3 regions of the Bacillus sp. EA-CB0995 genome follow, and region 3 is predicted to be linked to each of the others. Evidence: predicted binding sites of a transcription regulator. Region 3 holds the regulator's gene; each other region holds the start of a gene.
The links. The regulator Rex, encoded in region 3, represses fermentation and respiration genes when NADH is low (regulators of the CRP and FNR family bind a similar motif). The targets are predictions, from matches to a motif close to TTGTGAAATATTTCACAA.

Region 1: ACEWFJ_RS03465 (DUF1641 domain-containing protein) is a predicted target of Rex. The motif match lies at 1,759-1,776, and genes of this name have one in related genera.
Region 2: ACEWFJ_RS18145 (formate/nitrite transporter family protein) is a predicted target of Rex. The motif match lies at 1,199-1,216, and genes of this name have one in related genera.

The regions. Positions count from the first base shown of each region.
Region 1 is NZ_CP169269.1:667,127-670,467, forward strand. Features, by position in the region: gene ACEWFJ_RS03460 (NAD(P)/FAD-dependent oxidoreductase) at 1-1,169, opposite strand, end outside; gene ACEWFJ_RS03465 (DUF1641 domain-containing protein) at 1,214-1,654, opposite strand; gene ACEWFJ_RS03470 (ferritin) at 2,204-2,710, opposite strand; partial or broken gene ACEWFJ_RS03475 (MazG nucleotide pyrophosphohydrolase domain-containing protein) at 2,767-3,086, opposite strand; gene ACEWFJ_RS03480 (LOG family protein) at 3,159-3,341, shown strand, end outside.
Region 2 is NZ_CP169269.1:3,505,920-3,509,260, forward strand. Features, by position in the region: yybP-ykoY riboswitch at 22-194, shown strand; gene ACEWFJ_RS18140 (TerC family protein) at 281-1,087, shown strand; gene ACEWFJ_RS18145 (formate/nitrite transporter family protein) at 1,302-2,150, shown strand; gene ACEWFJ_RS18150 (cyclic-phosphate processing receiver domain-containing protein) at 2,323-2,637, opposite strand; partial or broken gene ACEWFJ_RS18155 (prepilin peptidase) at 2,650-3,341, opposite strand, start outside.
Region 3 is NZ_CP169269.1:20,147-23,487, forward strand. Features, by position in the region: gene groES (co-chaperone GroES) at 1-125, opposite strand, end outside; gene ACEWFJ_RS00080 (CPBP family intramembrane glutamic endopeptidase) at 496-1,224, shown strand; gene ACEWFJ_RS00085 (YdiK family protein) at 1,227-1,424, shown strand; gene ACEWFJ_RS00090 (redox-sensing transcriptional repressor Rex) at 1,451-2,080, opposite strand; gene ACEWFJ_RS00095 (ABC-F family ATP-binding cassette domain-containing protein) at 2,262-3,341, shown strand, end outside.

The DNA.
Region 1 (3,341 bases), 650 kb from region 3:
AAGCTGAATAATCCTTTAATGTGTGATAAGTAACGAACGTTACTTGCTTCTTTCATTAATGATGCTGGTAAGCCTTTAAGTGGAGTTGAGCTTGCTCCGATTGAAGCAACAGCATCTTTACGTCCTAGACTTGCAAGTGTTCCAGAGTTTACTGGTGCGAACTCTTCGAATGCTTTGCCTTCTAGTGCTGCGTATAAGTTGTATCCAATTAACTCACCCATTTGCCAAGCGATTTGTGCAGTTGGTGGGTATGGACGACCGTCTGGAGCGAAGACAACAGCGCTGTCTCCAGCAACGAATACGTTTTTGTGAGAAGTAGATTGTAGGTATGCATCAACTGTTGCACGACCACGGTTTACTTCAAGACCTGATTCACCGATTAATGGGTTACCTTGTACGCCGCCTGTCCAAACGAATGTGTTAGCAACGATTTTTTGACCGTCTTTTAAGTCGATTTCATTGCCAGCAACGTTTGTTACAGGAAGACCTGTTAAGAATTTAACGCCGCGTGCTTCTAAGCTAGTAGTTGCACGTTCAATTAAATGGTCAGGTAATACTGGAAGGATTTTTGGACCTGCTTCAACAAGAAGAAGTTTAACTTCTTTTGGATTTACGCCGTGGCTTTTTGCAAGTTTAGGCATAATGTCAGCAAGTTCACCAACTAGCTCAACGCCAGTTAATCCGCCGCCGCCGATTAAGATTGTAGCATCAGCTTCGTTTTTCGTTTTAGCGTATTCACGAATACGGTCTTCAACGTGTTTGTAGATTTTGTTTGCATCAGCAGCAGATTTTAATACCATGCTGTTTTCTTCTAGTCCTGGAATACCGAAGTAAGCAGTTTTACTTCCTAAAGCAACTACAAGTGCATCGTAAGATAAAGTAGTGCCACCAGCTAGTTTAATTTCTTTGCTATCAACTGAGAATGACTCAACTGTTGCAATTTTAAGATCGATGTCTTTACCTTTGAAAAGTTTTTCAAGTGGCATTGCAATTGCTTGCTCAGAAACGTTACCTGCTGCAAGGCGGTGTAGTTCCGTAATAATTTGATGTGTTGGATATTGGTTGATAACTGTAACTTGTGCTTCTGATTTGCTGTAATGTTTACGTACATTTAAAGCTGCAAGCAGTCCGCCATAACCAGCACCTAAGATGACAATTTGTTTTGACATAGTATGATATCCCCCGTCTTTACTAATTGTTGTGTAAGAAAGAATTATTTATGATTGCGTTCTGCAGTAATTTGAAGATAAGCGTTTACAAAACGAAACATTTTTTGTGCTTGCGGATCTTTTAGCATTCTTAAAAGGCCAAAAAGACCGATAACTTCGTTGCTTTCTTCAGCGCGATCTTTCGCTTCGATAGCAGTTGCAGCAATGGCTTTCACTGTATCTTTTACAGGTTCTGCAAGTTCTTGGATTGCTCCAACAGTATCATTTTTTAATACTTCATCAGTAGCGACTGCTTGAGCGAAATCATAAGACTTTGTTAAAATGTTAACGAGCTCAGTTAACTTTGGAAGTTGTTCTACTAATGTAGTTAAAGACTCTTGAACTTCAGGCTTTAATAGCTGATCAAGTACATCAAGCTGTCCTTGACTAGCAGAAATTTGTAATGATTCTTGTTCAGGCTTTGTTTGAGTGATTGTTTCTGGCATCTCCAATTCTCCTTTACGATAGCAATACTTCTTAAATTTTTGGGAATGAAAGAAGATTCCCCATTACAGGTAAGATTTCTTCGTCCGTAACAACTCGAGGAAATTTGTAAAAATTTACACAAAGATTTAGAGCAAGCTGCTCTTAAAGTTACTATTGCCGGTGAATATGTCTTTTCAAACCGTTGCAATATTCGAATGAACTATAAGTAATCACCGAATCTGAAATAGTAAATTTTAAAAGGCTAGTTGCGTCCTCTAGCTTATGGACTTGTCCAGTAAAAGACTTTGCCTACCAACTGAGTATATTATATACTGTAATACACCTATGTTAACATAAAAATGATTATTAAGCATTCGATTTTAATGACTATAATCTAAGAACCTACAGGGCGTTATATCTGTTTTTTTATTCCAATTTTACAATGTAAGAAGCATAAATTGACGAAAGCGGTTGATTTATGCTTTTTTTGTTTGCGTACCCAGCTAAGCTAGAACAGAAAAGAGATGGCAAAGCCATCTCTAAGACATCTGTTTCAGTTTTCTACTCTACTACTCAGCTGGTGGAGTAAACGTGCGTTTTTCTAATTCAGCATCTAACATAAATAATGCATTTGAATCGTTTGTAATTCGCTTTAATTTTTGAATGGTGCTATCGAAAGATGCTTCTTCTTCAACTTGTTCGTCAACAAACCATTTTAAGAAGGTGATTGTAGCATGCTCGCGCTCATCCCAAGCAATATCAGATAGGTGATAAATTCGTTTTGTGACTTCGCGTTCATGTTCGAGACCGATTTCAAAAGCAGCTAAAATGGATTCGTACTCGTTATTTGGATGATCGAATCCAGTAATGATCGCACGCTCACCGCGATCATTAATATAATTGTAAAGCTTCATGGCATGGAAACGCTCTTCCTCTGCTTGTACAAGAAAGAAGTTGGCAAATCCATCATAGCTTTCTGATGTACAGTAAGCCGCCATTGCCATATACACATGGGCGGAGTAAAACTCAAAGTTCATTTGATCATTTAGTGCTTCACGTAATTTTGGAGATAACATAAAAAGACCCCTTTCATATTATTACGATATAATCATATCATAATTGAAAATAATTCTCATTTATATTCGAATCGCTTGGAGAGTTTCTTAACATGCGTTTCCATAATGTCTTGTAGATCTAAATTATATTTTTGCGCTAAAATAATAAGATTTCCTAACACATCTCCAATTTCTTCTTTTAACTCAATTGTTAATTCTTCTTCGCTTTTTTTCGTTCATCTGGACGATCACGACCAATTTCAATAGCACGCACGACGCGAGAAACTTCTCCCACTTCCTCCGCTAAAAAATTTACGCGAATAAAGGAATTATATTGTGCCCAGCCCCGCTCATAATAAAATTGTTCCACCCAGCTTTGAAATTCATTCGTGCTCATCCTTTTCCCATCCTCCCAATATGTAGTATGATTACATTGTAGCATAACAATATGTAGTTTTGGGGTGGAGTAATGAAACGTATTTGTGTATTTGCAGGATCGAATGTTGGAGAGCGTCCAGAGTTTCAAGCAGAAGCTCGACAGCTTGGAGAAATACTAGTTCAAAATAATATAGAGCTTGTATATGGAGGCTCTTGTGTTGGATTAATGGGAGAAGTAGCAAATCAAGTATTAGAGCTAGGCGGCCGTGTAACG
Region 2 (3,341 bases), 980 kb from region 3:
CTTATATATTATACATAACAGCATATTTCCAAAGGGGAGTAGCGTCAGAGAAAATATTCTCTGAAACAAAGTCGTCATTACGTGGAACTATGTTCCTCCGGCTTTGTTGGCATATTTTATTACATATGTCTAGCAAGACCTTTGCCTATCAACGGCAGAGGTCTTTTTTGTGTTCTTTTTGAAATTTCTCTGCCATTGGTAGAGCTTATTTTGGGGAAGCTAAACAATGGGGAATTTTCTTCTTTTGTTTAGCACATATACAAACGAGAGGAGAATGTAAATGGATCTATCTTTATTATTGGAGTATGGTTGGGTATTACTTATTTTAGTCGTTTTGGAGGGAATTTTAGCAGCAGATAACGCACTCGTCCTTGCTATTATGGTAAAACATTTACCTGAAGAAAGACGTAAAAAGGCCTTATTTTATGGGCTTGCAGGAGCCTTTGTATTTCGCTTTGGATCGCTGTTTATGATTTCATTTCTTGTCGATGTATGGCAAGTACAAGCGATTGGTGCCATCTATTTAATGTTTATTGCTGGTAACCATCTTGTAAAAACTTATGTAAAAAAGAATGCAGCGCACGAAGAAACAGAGAAAAAAGAGACAGAGAAAAAACAAGAAAACTTTTGGTGGACTGTATTTAAAGTAGAGGTTGCTGATATTGCTTTTGCTATTGACTCTATTTTAGCGGCTGTTGCATTAGCTGTGACATTACCGAAAACAAATCTTGGTACGATCGGTAGCCTCGATACAGCACAGTTTTTCGTTATTTTCGCAGGTGGTATGATTGGATTAATCATTATGCGCTTTGCCGCATCTGCTTTCGTAAACTTACTGAAACGTAAACCTGGGTTGGAAACTGCTGCATTCACGATTGTAGGTTGGGTTGGTGTGAAATTAGCAGTTCATACATTGGCTCACCCTGCATTAGGTGTGATTCCACATGAATTCCCAGAATCAGCTACTTGGAAAATTATATTTTGGACTGTATTGCTTGGAATTGGTGTATGTGGCTGGTTCTTATCAAAAGAAACAACGCCAAATGTACAACAAGATTCGAAAAAATATAACGAAAAAGCGCTGTAATTTCAGCGCTTTTTCTTTTTTCTTTGAAAATGACCGAACTTTCTTAATCATTGAAAACACACTATATTATATAACATAAATGTTAACGCTTTCATTAAAATCATGTCCTTTTTGTGAAATATTGCACAAACTTATTGAAAGTATGAACAAATACGTGTACTTTATTCATATCAAGAGTATTTATAAATGATGTATTAAAGGAGCGTAATGACTTATGCTAGAACAGGGAGTAGCTTACCTTGTGCAGCTTGCAAAGAAGAAAAAACAAATGCTAGATAACAATCCAATGCAATATTTTCTTCGTGCTGCACTTGCTGGTATCTATATTGGTTTTGTTATTGTACTATGTTTTAAATTAGGGAATTTCTTTCATGATGCACATTCACCCGCAACTTATTTAGCATCTTCTATGTTTTTTGGAATCGCACTCATTTTAATTCTTTATGGCGGTGCTGAATTATTTACAGGAAATACAATGTATTTCACAGTTGCAACTTTGCGAAAAGAGACAACGATTGGTGATACATTACGTAACTGGGGTGCTTGTTATGCAGGTAACTTAGTAGGGGCAATATTTTTTGCAGCACTCTTCTATGCGACTGGTATTTTTGAAACGATTAGTCACAATCACTTATTAAATGAAGTTGTCGGAGGAAAGATGGGCGCATCAACAATGCATCTATTTTTTAAAGGTATTTTATGTAACTGGCTCGTTTGTCTTGCATGTTTCCTTCCTTCTCAAGTAAAGGGAGATACAGCAAAAATACTTACGATAATGCTTATTGTCTTTACATTTTTCTTATCTGGATATGAACATAGCATCGCAAATCTATCACTATTTACAATTGCTTTAGTATCACCACACCCTGATACAATTTCTTTTGCGGGTGCAATTCATAACTTAATTCCAGTTACAATTGGGAATATTATTGGCGGATCGGTGTTTGTCGGCATGGTATATCATTATTTGACTATAACAAAAAGTAACCCAGAATCTACAGAAAACGGAATCATTTCCACACAAACTGAAGAAATCATTCCATTACAGGCGCATGTAAAATAAAACTTTAATCAGTGGAGGGTCTTCATTCCCCACTGATTATTAGCTGAACTACTCAGGCACATACCAGCAGTTATCCCCTACTACCTTCTTTACTTTCGCTGAATTTTGAGGTGGGGGTATTACTGATGAACATCAAAAATATGCATTCCAATCAACTTGGAATGCATATTTTTTAATAACTCCCGACGCATTTTATTATAATAGACGCAGAAATTTCTCCTGATTCTTTTCCTTTTTGTATTCGATTTAACATATAATGTTGTCCAATCGTATCATTCGTATGTAAATGAATTTTCTCTACATGTAAGCCTTCCTTACAAAATATATCTATGAAATACAATCCGTTTTTTTGCCGCAATCCCATATTATAATCGAGCGATAACGTATGTACCCTATTATTTCGAACAAACTCCAGCGCCTGCTCGACTGTGGTAGCTAGCATAAAGCCAGCTGGACACGGCCTTTGATCATCCATATATACGTTCATCTAATCCCTCCTCTACATACACATACTATATGAACATACTGTTCCAAGCGCAATAAATGGTGCAAAAGGAAGCGGTTCTTTATAAGTCATGCGCCGAATAATAACAAAAGTAGTAAGAAAGCAAAGACCAAATAATGAAGAGAAACAAAGTGACAGTAGTATTGCTTTTGTTCCAACTACAAATCCAAGTAAAATGAACAATTTGACATCTCCACCGCCAATACCTGCTGGATGAATTACTTGAATAATATATAAGAGCACAAACATAACCGCTGCTCCCAGTAACCCATCCCACCATGGGGAAAGCGGTATAAAAAAACGTTCTATTACAAATAGCCCTGCAAAAAAAATAAAATACGATTTGGAATTACCATATAGAGAAGATCTGTGATGGTAACAATGAAAAGAAGTGATAATAGAGTCCAAACAATAATAAGCTGCTCACTAGGACCGATAAAAAACGCTGTAAAGAAAAACGATATACCTGCAATACCCTCAAATAGCGGATGAAAAGGTGAGATTTTTATATCACAATGTGTGCACCGTCCTTTTTGTATACAAAATGATACAATAGGAATCAACTCTTTTACTTGTAATACATAATGACAATGCGAACAGTGTGAGCGCGGTTTTATAATGGAATAACCGAGTGGAATACGATAGGCAACGACTTGATAAAAAGAACCTAGTATCAAGCCAGTGAA
Region 3 (3,341 bases):
ACTGCCACTACCTTACCTTCTTGTGGTTTTTCTTTTGCAGTGTCTGGTAATACGATACCACTTGCTGTTTTTTCTTCTGCTTGAACAAGTTCAATTACAACGCGATCACCTAATGGCTTTAGCATGAACAATAACCTCCTCAATTTACTATGTAAATTTTATGTTTATTAGCACTCAAACACTTCGAGTGCTAACACACTTATTATAATAAAGAATCTCATTTTCTTTTGCAAGTGAAAAAACGTAATTTTTCGGAAAACTATTTTACATCCTCTTCAGTCTTTCCATAAGCTTCTCTTCTTTACCTGATGAGTAGCGTAATAATATAAATCCTTGGCTTCATGGAAGATCGGCACTGATAGAAGATTCTATTTGATATTCCATCGTTTTTCCCTCTTCTCCTATGTTACAATAAGAAGATGCCATAAGTTGTTTTCTCTATGGATAGAGCATTTTCCTTTTTCATTACAAAAAATTTAAAAAGGAGTTACGAAATTGAAGAGACAATACTGGTGGGTTGTTGTTACATATATTTTAATGCAATTATCAGGTGTAATTGGAGGGTGGCTCCTTTTAAAAAGCGGAATATACAACAATGGAAACAGGAGCTTTCAAGAAGAGGTTCAATTGGCAACTGCACATTGGGGAATAATTAGCTTCTTTGTCGCTCTTATCATTATCCTTCTGATATTACGCAACGATACACAATCAGAAAAATGGGATCGGGAAAGAACAAACATTCCCGCTACAATAGGATGGATTATTTTGGGGGTTTTTCTTGCTTTATTTGCCCAAGTAATTGCTGGCACAATTGAAACACAAATTTTTAAAGTTAAACCTGAATCTGAAAATACACAAAACATTATCGAGATTATAAAAGCTGCTCCATTATTTATGATTGTTTCTTCTATATTCGCTCCCATTCTTGAAGAAATTGTATTTAGAAAGATTCTATTTGGAACACTATATAAACGATATAACTTCTTTATCGCAGCAATTGTGAGTTCACTTATATTTGCTTTAATTCATTTTGACCCTACACATTTATTAGTGTATATTTCCATGGGGCTTGTTTTTTCATTTTTATATGTAAAAACAAAACGAATTATTGTACCTATTATGGCTCACGTTATGATGAATACAAATGTTATGTTAATTACATTTGTACTTCACCCATACATAGAAAAAGCTGAAAAATTGCAAGGATTCATCGGAGGATTTTAAACATGCGAACTTCACCATTTGTTATGGCAACTTTGTATTTTCTTCTTGGGTGTATTTTTACATACTTAGCAATTACAAGTGTTGAAGATACAATTTGGAACTTTTATACAATATTACTTGCTATAATGGCAACAGTTGATTTTAATTTGGCACTTCGCCTTCTTTTTTCTAAACCGAAAAAAGGTAGTATGAAGAAATAATAAGAACGCAGGGAATTCCTGCGTTTTTATTGTGGGTAATTTTTTAAAAAGTACACAAGCGTTTGTAATTCTACCGCTAAATCGATATGATGAATTCGAATATGTTCTAATATATTTAACCTAGCAGGTGTAAAGTTTAAAACACCTTGTATACCAGTATGCGATAAGCGATCTGCTACAGCTTGTGCAACAGAAGCAGGTACTGTTAATATTGCCACTTTTATATCATCGGATAATTTCTCTTCTAATTCATCCAGGTGATATACTGGAATTCCTCCGATTTCTTTTCCAACTTTCTCTTCATCAACGTCAAATGCCATCTCAATTTTTGTATTATTATTTTTCGTAAAATTGTAATGTAAGAAAGCTGTCCCTAAATTACCTACCCCTATTAGTGCTACACGCGTTACATCATCTTGATCAAGTGTTTCGCGGAAAAACGACAATAAATAATTTACGTTATAGCCGTATCCCTTTTTCCCTAATGCCCCAAAGTATGAAAAATCTCTTCGAATCGTCGCCGAATCCACTTTCACCGCTTCACTTAATTCTGCAGATGATACGCGTTGCTTACCAGATAACGATAAGTTTTGGATAAATCGATAGTATAGAGGCAATCTTTTGGCAGTCGCCTGCGGAATTTTAGGCTGCTCCATGCAACCCCTCCTCTCTTCCTATCTGTTCAAGTGATTGAAACATGTACGGAAGTTTAGCATTGAAAGTTTTCCCTGTATAATAGAGAGAGAACTTCTCTATTATGTTCAACTATACACTATTTTTAGTATGATTGAGAAATATAATCATGGCAAAGTTAAGAAATTATTTGAGGTGAAAACATTGATTCTACTACAAGTGAATAACCTTTCCAAGTTATACGCCGCTGAAGTGATTCTTTCAAACATTAAGTTAGAGGTACAGACGCGTGATCGCATTGCACTTGTCGGCCGTAACGGCGCTGGAAAGTCTACATTATTAAAGATTATTGCGGGAGAACTATCCCATGACAGCGGAGAAATTATTAAACCGAAAGATGTATCTATCGGTTACTTAGCACAGCACACTGGTCTTGAAACATCATTAACCATTTGGGATGAAATGCTAACGGTATTTCTCGACTTGCAACGCATGGAGAAAGAACTCCGAAGGCTAGAACAAGAAATGGGGAAAGAAGAAAATTTCACAAATGTCACTGTACACGAAAGATTGTTAGCAGAGTATGATCGCCTGCAATTAGATTATAAAAATAAAGGCGGCTACCAATACGAAGCTGATATTCGCTCTGTTTTAAGCGGACTTGGCTTTCCTTCTGAGACACACGGAACTACAATCTCCACTTTAAGTGGTGGGCAAAAAACTCGTTTAGCTCTTGGCAAATTATTACTAACAAAACCAGATTTGCTTATTTTGGATGAGCCAACCAACCATCTAGATATCGATACATTAACGTGGCTGGAACAATATTTACAAGGCTATCCTGGTGCTATTTTAATCGTTTCACACGATCGATACTTTCTAGATAAACTCGTAACACAGGTGTATGAAATCTCTAATAAACAAAGTCGAAAATACACGGGGAACTACAGTAAGTATTTAGAACTTAAAGCATCGCTATACGAACAAGAAATGAAGCGTTATGAGAAACAGCAAGAAGAAGTCACAAAGTTACAAGACTTCATTCAAAAAAATATCGCCCGCGCTTCCACAACAAAACGGGCACAAAGTCGCCAAAAACAATTAAATCGTATGGAGCTTATGACAAAACCACTCGGTGATACAAAATCTGCTTCTTTCCACTTTGATATCGATAGGCAAAGTGGCAATGATGTACTACAAGTAAAAAATATCACAATTGGTTATAATAACGAGCCAATCATTGAGCACATTCATTTCCAATTAACGAGAGGTGATAGTGTTGCA